4 regions of the Streptomyces sp. MMBL 11-1 genome follow, and region 1 is predicted to be linked to each of the others. Evidence: riboswitches for the same ligand, from Rfam matches in the RefSeq annotation. Region 1 holds a riboswitch; each other region holds the start of a gene.

Region 1 (3,199 bases):
GCTCGGCCCAGGAGTCGACCGGGCGGGCCGGCTGCTCGACCGCGTACATCCAGGCGATCTTGTGGCGGAGCTGGGTAAGAAGCGCGATGAGTCCGGGGCTGCCGGAGGCCTGGGCGAGGGTCTCGTGGAACCAGCCGCCCAGCGAGCGCAGATCCTCGTCCTCGCCCCGGCGGGCCCGCTCCTGGCCCAGCCTGACCAGTCCCCGGAGCACCTTCAGGTGGGCTTCCGTGCGGCGTTGGGCGGCGCGCTCCGCACCCAGTGGCTCCAGGAGCGTCCGCACCTCCAGGAGGTCGGCCGCCTCCTGCGCGGTGGGCTCGGCGACACAGGCGCCGGCATGCCTGCGGGTGACCACGAAGCCCTCGGACTCCAGCGTGCGCAGGGCCTCGCGGACCGGGACGCGGGAAACCCCGTAGCGGCGGGCCAGCAACTCCTCGGTGAGGCGGCTGCCGCGCTCGTGGACACCGGAGACGATGTCGTCACGAATTGCCGTGCATACCGAATGCGCGGGAATGCGCATGTCCGAACCTCCGCCTTGATCCCCGCGAAACGCGGCCGCCCGACGCCTGTTCCGTGACTCTATGGCAATCTGCCGGAATTTCCGATGGCAGACCGGAATCCATGAATATCCTCGGCCCAAAATCGCCGAAGGCCCCGACGGGTGCCGGGGCCTTCGGGCGGTATCGCGCGGGGCGGGTCAGACGTTCAGACCGTGGGAGCGCAGGTAGCCGACGGGGTCCATGTCGGAGCCGTAGTCGGGGCTGGTGCGGGCCTCGAAGTGCAGGTGCGGGCCGGTGGAGTTGCCGGTGGAGCCGGAGAGGCCGATCTGCTGGCCGGAGGAGACGCTCTGGCCGACGGAGACGCCGATCGAGGAGAGGTGGCCGTACTGGGTGTACGTGCCGTCCGTCATCCGGAGCACGATGTTGTTGCCGTACGCGCCTCCCCAGCCGGCCTCCACGACCGTGCCGGCGCCGACCGCGACGACGGAGCTGCCGGAGGCGGCCCGGAAGTCCACGCCGGAGTGGCTGCCGGAGGACCAGAGCGAACCGCCGGCGTTGTAGCCGGTGGTGACGTGGGAGCCGGCGACCGGGAGGTGGAAGGCGTTCAGCCGGGCGCGCTCGGCGGCGCGGGCGGCACGGGCCTTCTCCTCGCGGACCTCCTTGGCGCGGGCCTCGGCCTTCCGCTCGGCCTCCGCCTTCGCCTTCGCCTTGGCCGCCTTCTCGCGGGCCTCCGCGGCGGCCTTGGCCTTCGCCTTCGCGATCGCCTCGGCCTGCTGCTTCTGGGCGTGGGCCTGCGCGTCGATCTGGTCGGCGAGGGTGGCGTCGAGCGCGACGGTCTGGGTGAGGCCGGTGTCGGCGACCTCGGTGGCCTCGGTGTCCGCGGCGAGGGCCGGGGAGGCCTGCGAGCCGAGGACTCCGGCGGTGGCCAGAGCCGCGATACCGACGGCCCGGGCGCTCCGGCGCGTGAGGCGGCTCGGGGCACGGTGCTTCCCGGTGGCACGGGTGAACGCCATGGAGGGGCTGATCCTTTCCTTCCTTCTCGCCTACCGGGTTAGCTGACGGGTTCGGAGCAGGAAGGTCTCCTACGGATGCCCGCGCCGGTTTCGCGGCACTGGCCTCCGATTCACCCCAGGGACTGCGTGGGTCCCCGGCTCCCCAGGCTCGCGCCTGACGGGGACTCGGCGATGACTGCCCGGCGCCGCGGCTGCGGCATACGGGTGGCGGACAGCCGAGCCGACGCTAGGCGGGGCGGCTTCCCATCACCAAACGGGCCAGGGGATTTGTCGCACATCCCACAGGGCAGACAGGCTGAATGTTCACCAAAAGGGATAGAACGAACAAAGAGGGCAAACAGCAAGGACCCCGACGAACTTCCGCTCGTCGGGGTCCTGTTCGCAGCGGTGTGCCGCAGGTGCGTCAGCCGGTGACGACGGACACCTCTCCGATGCCGAGGGCCCTCACCGGCTCCTCGATCCGCGCGGCGTCCCCCACGAGGACCGTGACCAGCCGGTCGACCGGGAAGGCGCTGACCACGGCGGCGGTCGCCTCCACGGTGCCCGTCTCGGCGAGCCGGGCGTAGAGGTGGGCCTGGTAGTCGTCGGGGAGGTGCTGCTCGACCTGGTCGGCCAGCGTGCTCGCGACGGAGGCGGCGGTCTCGAACTTCAGCGGGGCGACCCCCACCAGGTTCTGCACGGCCGTCTCGCGCTCGGCGTCGGTCAGCCCCTCGGCGGCCAGCGTCCGCAGGACCTTCCAGAGGTCGTCCAGCGCCGGTCCGGTGGACTCCGTGTCCACCGAGCCGCTGATCGCGAGCATGGCCGCGCCGCCCGAGTCGGGGCCGCTGGAACGCAGCACCTGGGCGAAGGCGCGCACCCCGTAGGTGTACCCCTTCTCCTCGCGCAGCACCCGGTCCAGCCGGGAGGTCAGGGTGCCGCCCAGGCAGTACGTACCGAGCACCTGGGCGGGCCAGACGCGCTCGTGCCGGTCGGCGCCGATGCGGCCGATCAGCAGCTGGGTCTGGACCGCGCCGGGCCGGTCCACGATGACCACGCGGCCGGTGTCGTCCGCGGTGATGGGCGGCACCGGGCGGGCCTGCCCGGCGTCGCCCGACCAGTCACCGAGGGTCTCCGCCAACAGCGCGTCCAGGTCGATGCCGGTCAGGTCGCCGACGATCACGGCCGTCGCGGTGGACGGACGGACGTGGGCGTCGAAGAAGGCGCGCACGGCCCTCTCGTCGATCCGCCGGACCGTCTCCTCGGTGCCCAGGCGCGGGCGGGACATCCGGGCGCCGGCCGGGAACAGCTCCTTGGAGAGCTGCTTGGCGGCGCGCCGGGACGGGTTGGCCTGCTCGTGGGGGATCTCGTCGAGGCGGTTGCCGACGAGGCGCTCGATCTCGCTCCCGTCGAAGGCGGGGGCCCGCAGCGCCTCGGCGACCAGCCCGAGGGCCTTGGCCAGCCGGGAGGCCGGAACCTCCAGGGACACCCGGACGCCGGGGTGGTCGGCGTGCGCGTCGAGCGTGGCGCCGCAGCGCTCCAGCTCGGCGGCGAACTCCTCGGCGCTGTGCTTGTCGGTGCCCTCGGAGAGCGCCCGCGACATGATCGTGGCCACGCCGTCCAGGCCCTCGGGCTCCGCCTCCAGGGGCGCGTCCAGGAAGATCTCCACCGCGACGACCTGCTGGCCGGGGCGGTGGCAGCGCAGCACGGTCA
Region 2 (3,199 bases), 2.8 Mb from region 1:
GGGCCGAGGCGCAGGACCTCGCGCGACGGCACTGCGCGTGGCTGTCGTCGGCCAAGAAGCCCAGCCGTTCGTACGTGATCGGCCTCGGCGAGATGTATGTCGCCGATCCCCGCTTCGGAAAGAACTACGATCGCTACGGGGACGGCACCGCCGCCTTCGTACGGGACGCACTGACGGTATACGCGGAACACCGGCTCTCCGACTGACCACGGAAGGCCGGACCGCCGTCCGCCTTCCCCCTATCCGGCCGATGCTGAGCAGCCGCTCGGCGCGGCTCCGGGAAGCCCGGGCGGGGCGCGGTACCGTCCGCAGCCGTGGGTGGACCGGGCAGGAGCGCACAGGTGGGGATGGCCGAGAGACGGCGTAGCAGCGCGGCGGGGGGCGCCGAGGCCGTGGGCCGAGCGGTGTTCGGGTCCCGGGAGGGCGAACTGACGTCCGACGGGCGGCGCACCGGGCGGCTCGTCCGGATGCTGCCCGCCCTGCTGATCCTCGGCGGGCTGGTGCTCGACGCGCTGACTCCGCCCAACTTCACCGCCGTTCCCCTGTTCGTCGCGGCCCCGCTGATCGCCGCGCCGTTCTTCTCGCGGTCCCGGACCGTCCGTACGGGGATCGCCGCGGTCCTTTCCGTCATCGCGATGCGGCTGTCCGACGGGACGTCCACGCAGGTGGTCCCGGTCATCGAGCTGATCACGGTGCTCACGGCCTCGGTGCTGGCCCTCGTCATCAACGGCGTCGTGCGGCGCGGCAGCGAGCAGCTGGCCTCGGCCCGGGTCATCGCGGAGACCGCCATGCGGGCCGTGCTGCCGACCCCGGCCGAGCGGATCGGCGGGCTCCAGGTGGCCGCGCGGTACGAGGCGGCACAGGCGGACGAGTTCGTGGGCGGCGACCTGTTCGCCGTCGCGGACACCCCCTACGGCGTACGTCTGGTGGTCGGCGACGTCCGCGGCAAGGGCCTGGGCGCCGTCGAGGCGGTGGCGGTGATCATCGGGGCGTTCCGGGAGGCGGCCGAGCAGGAGCGTTCGCTGGAGGGGGTCGCGCAGCGGCTGGAGCGGGCGCTGGCCCGGGAGGGGACGCGGCGGTACGGGCTGGACGCCATGGAGGGGTTCATCACCGCCGTGCTGGCCGAGATCCCGCCCGGTTCGGACTCGCTGCGCATCGTCAACCGTGGTCACCCCGAGCCGATCCTGCTGCACGCCGACGGCGCCCTGGAGGTGCTGGCGCCCTCGGTGCCCGCGCTGCCGCTGGGGATGGACCTGGGGGTGTGGCCGGACCGGGCCGACGCGTGGGTGATGCCCGCCGGGGCGACGCTCCTCGCCTTCACGGACGGCCTGTCCGAGGCCCGGGACGCGAACGGGGTCTTCTACGATCCGGCGGCCCGGCTGCGCGGCCGGATCTTCCCGGGCCCGGAGGAACTGCTGTCGGCGCTGACGGACGACGTACGGCTGCACACCGGCGGGCGGACCACGGACGACATGGCGCTCATCGCGGTCGGCCGTCCGGCGGAGGGGCAGCCCGTCCGCCGGACGACGGTGAAGATCGTGGGCCGGGGCGACGACGCCGACCGATGACGGGGCGACGGCAGGACGGCAGGACGGCGGGCGGCAGAGCGTCCGCGGGGCAATGACACGGTGCGTGACCGAAGGGCATCGCTCCGCATAACATTTGACACACCGTCAGAAAAAGTGATGTGGCTGAGCGACGGTCAAGTCGCCCGATTCCGCCCGCTTGTGCCCCGTACATCCCTGCCGTGTCCGTTAATGATCAACAGGAACAGCTTGGAATCGGGCCCGTCCGTCTATTAACGTTCGATAACGCAGCGCGGTCGTCACAGCCGTCGTCAGAGGCGGCGCCGCGCGCGAGCGCCGAATTCCGCAAGGGAACCGGGGAACCACCTACATGGGGTGAATCGGACGCCTGCGTCTCGTGAGAGACGGAGGGGCCCGTAGGAGACCTTCCTGCTCCGAACCCGTCAGCTAACCCGGTAGGCGAGAAGGAAGGAAAGGAGTGCGCCCACGTGGCGTCCAACAAGCCTGCCCCTGAGGCCCCGTCACCCTTCGGTGCCGACACCTTCGGTGGCGAGGAGCGCACCTGGGAGGAATGGAACCCCACCGCGGAGTCCATCCGACCCGTGCGCGGCAAGCACCGCGTAGCCAAGCAGCGTGGTCTGGCCCGTAGCTCCACCGTCCTCGGGGTCGGTGTCATAGCGGCCGTCGGTGCGGGCGGCATGGCCACCGCGCAGGACAAGGCGCCGGTCTCCATCTCTCTTCCCGATTCCATCGCGGACAACCTCCCCGACGCCAAGTCCCTCCCCGGCGTCGGGTCCTTGATGTCCGACGACGCGGAGACCGTCCCGGTCGCCGCGTCCGCCCCGCTCACCACCGCCGGCCTCACCACCGCCGAGGCGGAGCAGGGCACCGGCGCCGGCGAGGCGCTGCGCGCCCGGATCCTTCAGCAGGCCGAGCAGCAGCAGGCCAGCGCGGACGCCGAGGCCAAGGCCGCCGCCGAGAAGGCAGCGGCCGAGACCGCCGCCGCCGAGGCCAAGAAGCAGCAGGACGAGGCCGAGGCCGAGGCCGCCGCGAAGAAGAAGGCGGCGGAGGAAGCGGCGAAGAAGAAGAAGGAGGCCGAGCGGCTCGCCAAGCTCGCCGCCAGCTTCTCCCTCCCCACCTTCTCGTACACGATCACCTCGACCTACGGTCAGTCCGGCGCGCTCTGGTCCTCGGGCCAGCACACCGGCCTCGACTTCGCCGGGTCGGCCGGTGCGCCGCTCAAGGCCGTGCACAGCGGCACGATCACGTCGGCCGGCTACTCCGGCTCGTACGGCTACCGCACGGTCCTCGAACTCGAGGACGGCACGGAGATCTGGTACGCCCACCAGTCCTCGATCGAGGTCTCCGTCGGCCAGAAGGTCACCACCGGCCAGACCATCGGCCGCATGGGCGACAGCGGCAACGTGACCGGCGTCCACCTCCACCTGGAGGTCCGCACCGCGGGCGGTTCCGCGATGGACCCGATGGCCTGGCTGGCCAGCAAGGGCATCAACGTCTGACCTCCCCGCCCCGCGGCTGACGTTCTCCGTCGCCGCCCCGGAACCCCGGCAGCCCTGACGCACACCCCCCGACGTCAGGGCTGCCGGTCCGTCCGGGGGCGGGAGGTCGCGCAGGGCGGCGGCGGAGCGGCATTCCCGCACCGGCCCGTCGCG
Region 3 (3,199 bases), 1.3 Mb from region 1:
CGGCGGGGGCGTCGGCCTCCCCGGCCGGGCCGACCAGCTCCCGTACCAGCGTGTACTGGGCGTGGTTGGTGTCCTGGTACTCGTCGACGAGGACGTGGCGGAAGCGGCGGCGGTAGTGCTCGGCGACGTCCGGGAAGGCCTGGAGCAGGTGGACCGTCGTCATGATGATGTCGTCGAAGTCCAGGGCGTTGGCCTCGCGCAGGCGGGCCTGGTAGAGCGCGTACGCCTGGGCGAGGGTCTTCTCGAAGCCATCCGCCGCCTGCCCGGCGAAGGTCTCCTCGTCGATGAGCTCGTTCTTGAGGTTGGAGACCTTGGCGGTGAAGGACTTCGGCGGGAACCGCTTCGGGTCCAGGTCGAGGTCGCGGCAGACCAGGGCCATCAGACGCTTGGAGTCGGCGGCGTCGTAGATCGAGAACGACGAGGTGAAGCCGAGCTTCTTCGACTCGCGGCGCAGGATGCGGACGCACGCGCTGTGGAAGGTCATGACCCACATCGCGTTGGCCCGGGGGCCGACGAGCTGCTCGACGCGCTCCTTCATCTCGCCCGCGGCCTTGTTGGTGAAGGTGATCGCGAGGATCTGCCCGGGGTGCGTCCCGCGCTCGGCCAGCAGGTGGGCGATGCGGTGGGTGAGGACCCGGGTCTTGCCGGAGCCGGCCCCGGCGACGATGAGCAACGGGGACCCGGCGTGCACGACGGCGGCGCGCTGCTCGGTGTTCAGCCCGTCGAGCAGCGCGGCGGAGTCGATCACCGGGCGCGCGTGACCGTCCCGGTAGTACCCGTCCCGGGGCGGCGGGGGCGCGTCGTAGACGCCCGCGAAGAGTCCCTCCGGCACCGCTTCGGGCGCGTGGTCCTCGGGGGGCGGCGGGGGGCCGTCCTCCACGGGCTGGAGGCCGGTCAGGAAACTGTCGTCAAAGAGGCTGCTCATCGCCTCCCGAGTCTAGGCGGCCGGACTGACAAGCTGCTGCCGAAGCCGGGAAGCGGCCACTCGCCCCGGGGAATCGCCCGCCCCTCACCCGTACGCACGGAGAGCGGACGTCGACGTTCCGTGAAGGAGCGCCCGGTCGGAGGGGGTGCCCGGCCCCCGATCCGGAAAGGTCACGAAAATGTATCGGGCATATCGCTCATCGTCCTTCCCAGCGGCGGGGCCGGTTGGCTAGCGTGCTCGGTCAGGTGGCCCGTACCTCCCTGGGGCGAACCACGCCCGACGGGCACCTCTGCCGAATCCGTCCTGCCTCCCTGGCAGTCCGGAACCGGGGACCCACACGCAGAACCGGGGTGAATCGGTCCGTGACCTCGCATCCGGACCGTAGGACAGCCTTCCGTTCCGTCCGAACCCGACAGCTAACCCGGTAGGCGGTCCACGGAAGGAGATGCCGGTCTTGGCATCGCATCGCAAGCCGCGCGCGAAGGTGCGCACCACCACCCCCGCCGTCGGGCTGACGACGGCCGCTCTCGCCTCCGTGACGCTGCTCTCCACGCAGAGCGCCACGGCCGCGCCCGCGGAGCCGAAACCCGCCATCGAGGAAGTCCAGAAGAAGGTCGACGCCCTGTACCGGCAGGCGGGCGCCGCGACGCAGGAGTACAACCGGGCCAAGGCCGCCTCCGCCTCCCAGCGGACGAAGGTCGACACGCTGCTCTCCGACGTGGCGAAGCAGGCCGAGAAGATCAACGAGGCGCGCAGGGCGCTGGGCTCCTACGCGGCGGCCCAGTACCGCAACGGGGGCATCGCGCCCGCGGCGACCTTCTTCCTGGCGGACAACCCGCAGGGGTACTTCGACCAGAGCCGGCTGATGGACCGGGCGACGGAGCGGCAGCAGAAGGCCGTCGCCGAGGTCCGTACGCAGCAGGCCTCGGCGGCGAAGAAGCGCGCGGAGGCGGTGAAGAGCCTGGAGACCCTCACCGAGACGCAGGCCACGCTGGCCTCCAGCAAGAAGGACGTGCAGTCCAGGCTCACCGAGGCCCGGAGCCTGCTGTCGAGGCTGACCGCCGAGGAGAAGGCGCGGCTGGCGGAGCTGGAGCGCAGACAGGAGGCCGAGGCAAAGGAGAAGGCGGCGAAGCTGGCCGCCCGGCAGGCCGCCGAGGCGAAGGAGCGGGCCGAGGCCGAGGAGAAGGCCCGCGAGGAGGCCGCGAAGGAGTCCGGCGGCGGTTCGGGCACCGGCACCGGCTCCGGCTCAGGTACGGGCACGGGCTCGGGCACCGGCGCGGACAGCGGCTACGCCGCCAAGGCGGAGAAGGTGCTGGCCTTCGCCCGCGCCCAGATCGGGAAGCCGTACGTGTGGGGCGCGACGGGCCCGTCCAGTTACGACTGCTCGGGGCTGACGCAGGCGGCGTGGCGGGAGGCGGGCGTGACCCTGCCCCGGACGACCTGGGACCAGGTGGAGGTCGGGACGCGGGTCGCCACGTCGGACCTCCAGCCCGGAGACCTGGTCTTCTTCTACGACGACATCAGCCACGTCGGCATCTACAAGGGCGACGGGATGATGATCCACGCCCCGAAGCCGGGTGCGAACGTGCGCGAGGAGTCGATCTACTCCATGCCGATCCACGGCAGCGTGCGCCCCGCGTGACGCGCGCCGGGGGGCGGCCCTTCGGCGGCCGCCCCCCGGGGAGGCTCAGGTCCAGACCGTGGCGAGGAAGATGTTGACGACCGTCAGTCCGCCGACCGCGGCGAACGCGCCCTTGTCCACCGTCTCGTCGTCCCGCTTGACGTAGACGAGGGCGAGGATCACGACCAGCAGCGCGAGCTTGATGCCGATCTTGACGTGGTTCACGGTCTGGTCGTCGGCCTCATTGAGTCCGACCAGGGCGACGCCGGTGACGAGCATGGTCAGCGCGCCGTGCAGCATGGCGGGGGTGAAGCGGGCGGTGCCCGCCCCCATGGCCTTCATCTGCGTCAGGAAGCCGCCCAGCAGGGAGGCGATGCCGATGATGTGCAGGGCGACGAAGACATTGATGAGTACGTCCATGGCTCCGGAGCCTAGCCAGGGCCGCTCCTCCCCCACGCAGTGAGGCAAGCCTTCCCTGGGCGCTTTCCTCACTCGTGAACCAATTGCCCATTCCTTGCGCTGATTGCCCGGCAACAGGCTCCCGTTCTCGATCAGATGCGGCCGTCGAAACGTCACATCAGGGCAATAGCCGTCATGGGGATTCTTTTCCCCGCACCCGGAATAGCGTCCTGCACGGGCCCGCCGGCATCCCC
Region 4 (3,199 bases), 1.0 Mb from region 1:
CCCCGAACAGCGGGTCCAGCAGCTCCTGCACCTCGGCCGACATGCCGGCCCCGGACGGGTCGGAGCGCTTCACCTCGTACCGGCGGTGGAGGTCGTTGGACTTGAGGTAGTCCTCCTCGATCGCCTCCGGTACGACGCCGACCGCCAGCAGGGCGACCGCGATCGAGAGACCGGCCCGGTCCTTGCCCGCCGCGCAGTGCATCAGAGCGGGGACGCTGTCCTCGGCCAGGGCGTGCAGCACCCGGCTGTGCTCGGCGGTGCGGTCCAGAATCGTCGCGCGGTACATCCGGATCATGCGGTCGACGCCCTTGTCACCCGAGAGGACCGAGCGCAGCTGCTCGATGTTCCCGCTGCCCACCAGCCGCCAGAACTCGGCCCCGTCGGCCGGGTCCGAGAGTGGAATGCTGACATTGCGGACACCGGCCAGCTCGATGTCGTACCCGTCGAGCCGGTGGTCGGCGGAGTGGCGGAAGTCGAAGATGGTGTGCAGCCCGAGCCCGCCGAGGAAGACCGCGTCCTCGGCGGTGGCGTGGGCCAGGTGGCCGCTCCGGTAGAGCCGCCCGAAGGCGGTGCGCCGTCCGTCCGCGGTGGGGAGCCCGCCCACGTCGCGGAAGTTGCGGACTCCGGTCAGCGCGGTCTCTGTCGGCGGGACCTGCGGCACCTGTTGCGTCACGGTGGCTCCTGGGATCTCTGGCGTCGGCGCGGCTCGCCGGCGAGGGCGCTCCCGTGACGATACGACATCGATTCGACGGAAAATCATCACGGTCGCGCGCCCCGGTGCGAGTGCCGGGGCGGTCTGTCTGACCGGGCGTCAGGAATGACGGAGACGTCATGTCCGTATTGGTGCATTTCGCAGAACATGCCCCGCTAATGGGGGAGATGGGATTGCCGAGGTGAGCGGGATCATATCCGTGACGGTCCGTGGCGAGCGCACACCGGAGTCTTCCCGTTGCCCGTACGGAAATCCAAGATCCGTAATCCACGGAGTGTGACGGGAATAGTGGGGCGATAGCGAATCGATGATTCCGGTGCGCAACCGATGGCTTGTTCTGCTCGTCCTGACTCGTTTACGGTCGCCGCAATCCGGACGGACCGCCTAATCCTGCCGCCGCCCGGAATTCGCACCCACCCACTCACGCGTGGCAGGAGCGGGGGAACCAGGTAAGCCGCCGGTCCGGAGCGATCCGGACCGGCTCGGGGTGAAGTCGCCGCAACGCGACCGGGCATCTCCAGCCCGAACCCGACAGCTCACCTCGCAGGCGCCGGAGAGGAACTTCCCATGCCCGCAAAGGGTAAGCACCGCCGTCCGAAGTCCGGCCCGATCTCCCGCGGCGTCCTCGCCGCTGGGACCGGCGGCGCCGCACTCGCCCTTCCGCTCATCGGCGCCACCGTCGCGAACGCCGCGGACCAGGCGGCTCCGGCGGCGAAGCCCGCCGCCGCCTCGGTCGCCGCCGCGCACACCGCACCGGCCGCCGCGCCCGCCGCGTCGAAGGACGTCCCGAAGACGTACGCCGTCGTCTCCGGCGATTACCTGGCGAAGATCGCGGCCGAGCACCAGCTCAAGGGCGGGTGGCAGAAGCTGTACCAGGACAACCGCTCCACCGTCGGCGAGGACCCCGGCCTGATCCACCCGGGCATGAAGCTGACCCTCGGCGCCAAGGGCTCCGCCCCGGCCGAGAAGTCCGCGGCTCCCGAGGCCGCCCCCAAGAAGGCCGAACCGGCACCGAAGGCCGCGCCGAAGACGGCCCCGAAGGCGGACACCGCCTCCGCCGACGACTCCAGCAGCCCGTCGCGGACCGGCTCCTCCGAGGCCACCGGCTCCGGCTGGTCCGCCCCGCTGGCCAACGCCAACGTCACCACCCAGTACCGGGCTTCCGGCGCCAGCTGGTCCAGCGGCTACCACACCGGCTCCGACTTCCAGGCAGCCTCCGGCACCCCCGTACTCGCCATCGGCCCGGGCACCGTCGTCTCGGCCGGCAACAGCGGCTCGTACGGCAACGAGGTCGTCATCCAGCACGAGGACGGCATGTACTCCCAGTACGCCCACCAGTCCTCGCTCAACGTCTCCGTCGGCCAGACCGTCACCGGCGGCCAGCAGATCGGCCTCTCCGGTTCCACCGGGAACTCCACCGGCCCGCACCTGCACTTCGAGGTCCGCACCGGCCCGAGCTACGGCTCGGACGTCGACCCGATCGCGTACCTGCGTCTGCACGGCGTCTCCGTCTGACCGGGCGCGGCACACAGTGAACGAGGGGCGGTGCGCGACGGCGCACCGCCCCTCCACTTATTCCGGGTTTACCAAAAACTGACCGGGTGGTCTATCTCACCACCAGTCAACCCCGTATTACGGTCGCGTAGGTCACATCGCACGATGCAGGATAAGTCCTTGTGGCAGACGATTCGAGAAAAAACCAGCAGCACATCATCGGGTCGTACGCGGCGATTGGCGACAGTTTCACCGAGGGCGTCGGCGACCCCGGCCCCGACGGGACCTTTGTCGGCTGGGCGGACCGCTTCGCGGTGCTTCTCGCCGACCGGCTCCCGGCCCCCGACGCGGCGGCCGGCCCCGAGGACTCCCCGCACGGGGACTTCCGCTACGCCAATCTCGCCGTACGAGGACGTCTCCTCGACCAGATCGTCGAGGAGCAGATCCCGCGCGCCAAGGAACTGGCCCCCGACCTGGTCAGTTTCTGTGCGGGCGGCAACGACATCATCCGGCCCGGCACCGACCCCGACGACCTCGCCGAGCGTTTCGAACGCGCGGTCGCCGACCTGAGCAACGCCGTCGGCACGGTCATGGTCACCACCGGCTTCGACACCCGGGGCGTTCCGGTGCTGCGCCACATGCGCGGCAAGATCGCCACGTACAACGTCCATCTGCGGGCGATCGCCGACCGCTACCACTGCCCCGTGCTGGACCTGTGGTCGCTGCGTTCCGTCCAGGACCGGCGCGCGTGGGACAACGACCGGCTGCACCTGTCGCCCGAGGGACACACCCGCGTCGCGCTGCGCGCCGCACAGGTCCTCGGCCACGACGTGCCCGCCGACCCCGACCAGCCCTGGCCGCCGCAGGCCCAGCGCAGCCCCTTCGACGCACGGCGCGACAACATCCAGTGGGCCCGCGAATACCTCGTGCCCTGGATCGGCCGACGGCTGCGCGGAGAGTCCTCCGGCGACCACGTCGAGGCGAAGCGCCCGG

Evidence for each region. A riboswitch is a leader RNA that binds a small molecule or an ion and turns the genes downstream of it on or off. The one in region 1 is predicted to bind cyclic di-AMP.
Region 2: another riboswitch for cyclic di-AMP. It lies ahead of PSQ21_RS15095 (M23 family metallopeptidase); the one in region 1 lies ahead of PSQ21_RS27955 (M23 family metallopeptidase).
Region 3: another riboswitch for cyclic di-AMP. It lies ahead of PSQ21_RS21965 (C40 family peptidase); the one in region 1 lies ahead of PSQ21_RS27955 (M23 family metallopeptidase).
Region 4: another riboswitch for cyclic di-AMP. It lies ahead of PSQ21_RS32145 (M23 family metallopeptidase); the one in region 1 lies ahead of PSQ21_RS27955 (M23 family metallopeptidase).

What each region holds. Positions count from the first base shown of each region.
Region 1 covers NZ_CP117709.1:6,265,968-6,269,166, reverse strand. The annotation lists gene PSQ21_RS27960 (GntR family transcriptional regulator) at 1-517, opposite strand, end outside; gene PSQ21_RS27955 (M23 family metallopeptidase) at 695-1,510, opposite strand; cyclic di-AMP (ydaO/yuaA leader) riboswitch at 1,524-1,691, opposite strand; gene PSQ21_RS27950 (M16 family metallopeptidase) at 1,914-3,199, opposite strand, start outside.
Region 2 covers NZ_CP117709.1:3,493,378-3,496,576, reverse strand. The annotation lists gene PSQ21_RS15105 (MerR family transcriptional regulator) at 1-206, shown strand, start outside; gene PSQ21_RS15100 (PP2C family protein-serine/threonine phosphatase) at 348-1,568, shown strand; cyclic di-AMP (ydaO/yuaA leader) riboswitch at 1,851-2,003, shown strand; gene PSQ21_RS15095 (M23 family metallopeptidase) at 2,015-3,046, shown strand.
Region 3 covers NZ_CP117709.1:4,944,513-4,947,711, reverse strand. The annotation lists gene pcrA (DNA helicase PcrA) at 1-925, opposite strand, end outside; cyclic di-AMP (ydaO/yuaA leader) riboswitch at 1,206-1,372, shown strand; gene PSQ21_RS21965 (C40 family peptidase) at 1,371-2,567, shown strand; gene PSQ21_RS21960 (hypothetical protein) at 2,613-2,966, opposite strand.
Region 4 covers NZ_CP117709.1:7,287,595-7,290,793, forward strand. The annotation lists gene PSQ21_RS32140 (tyrosine-protein phosphatase) at 1-673, opposite strand, end outside; cyclic di-AMP (ydaO/yuaA leader) riboswitch at 1,117-1,277, shown strand; gene PSQ21_RS32145 (M23 family metallopeptidase) at 1,280-2,227, shown strand; gene PSQ21_RS32150 (SGNH/GDSL hydrolase family protein) at 2,389-3,199, shown strand, end outside.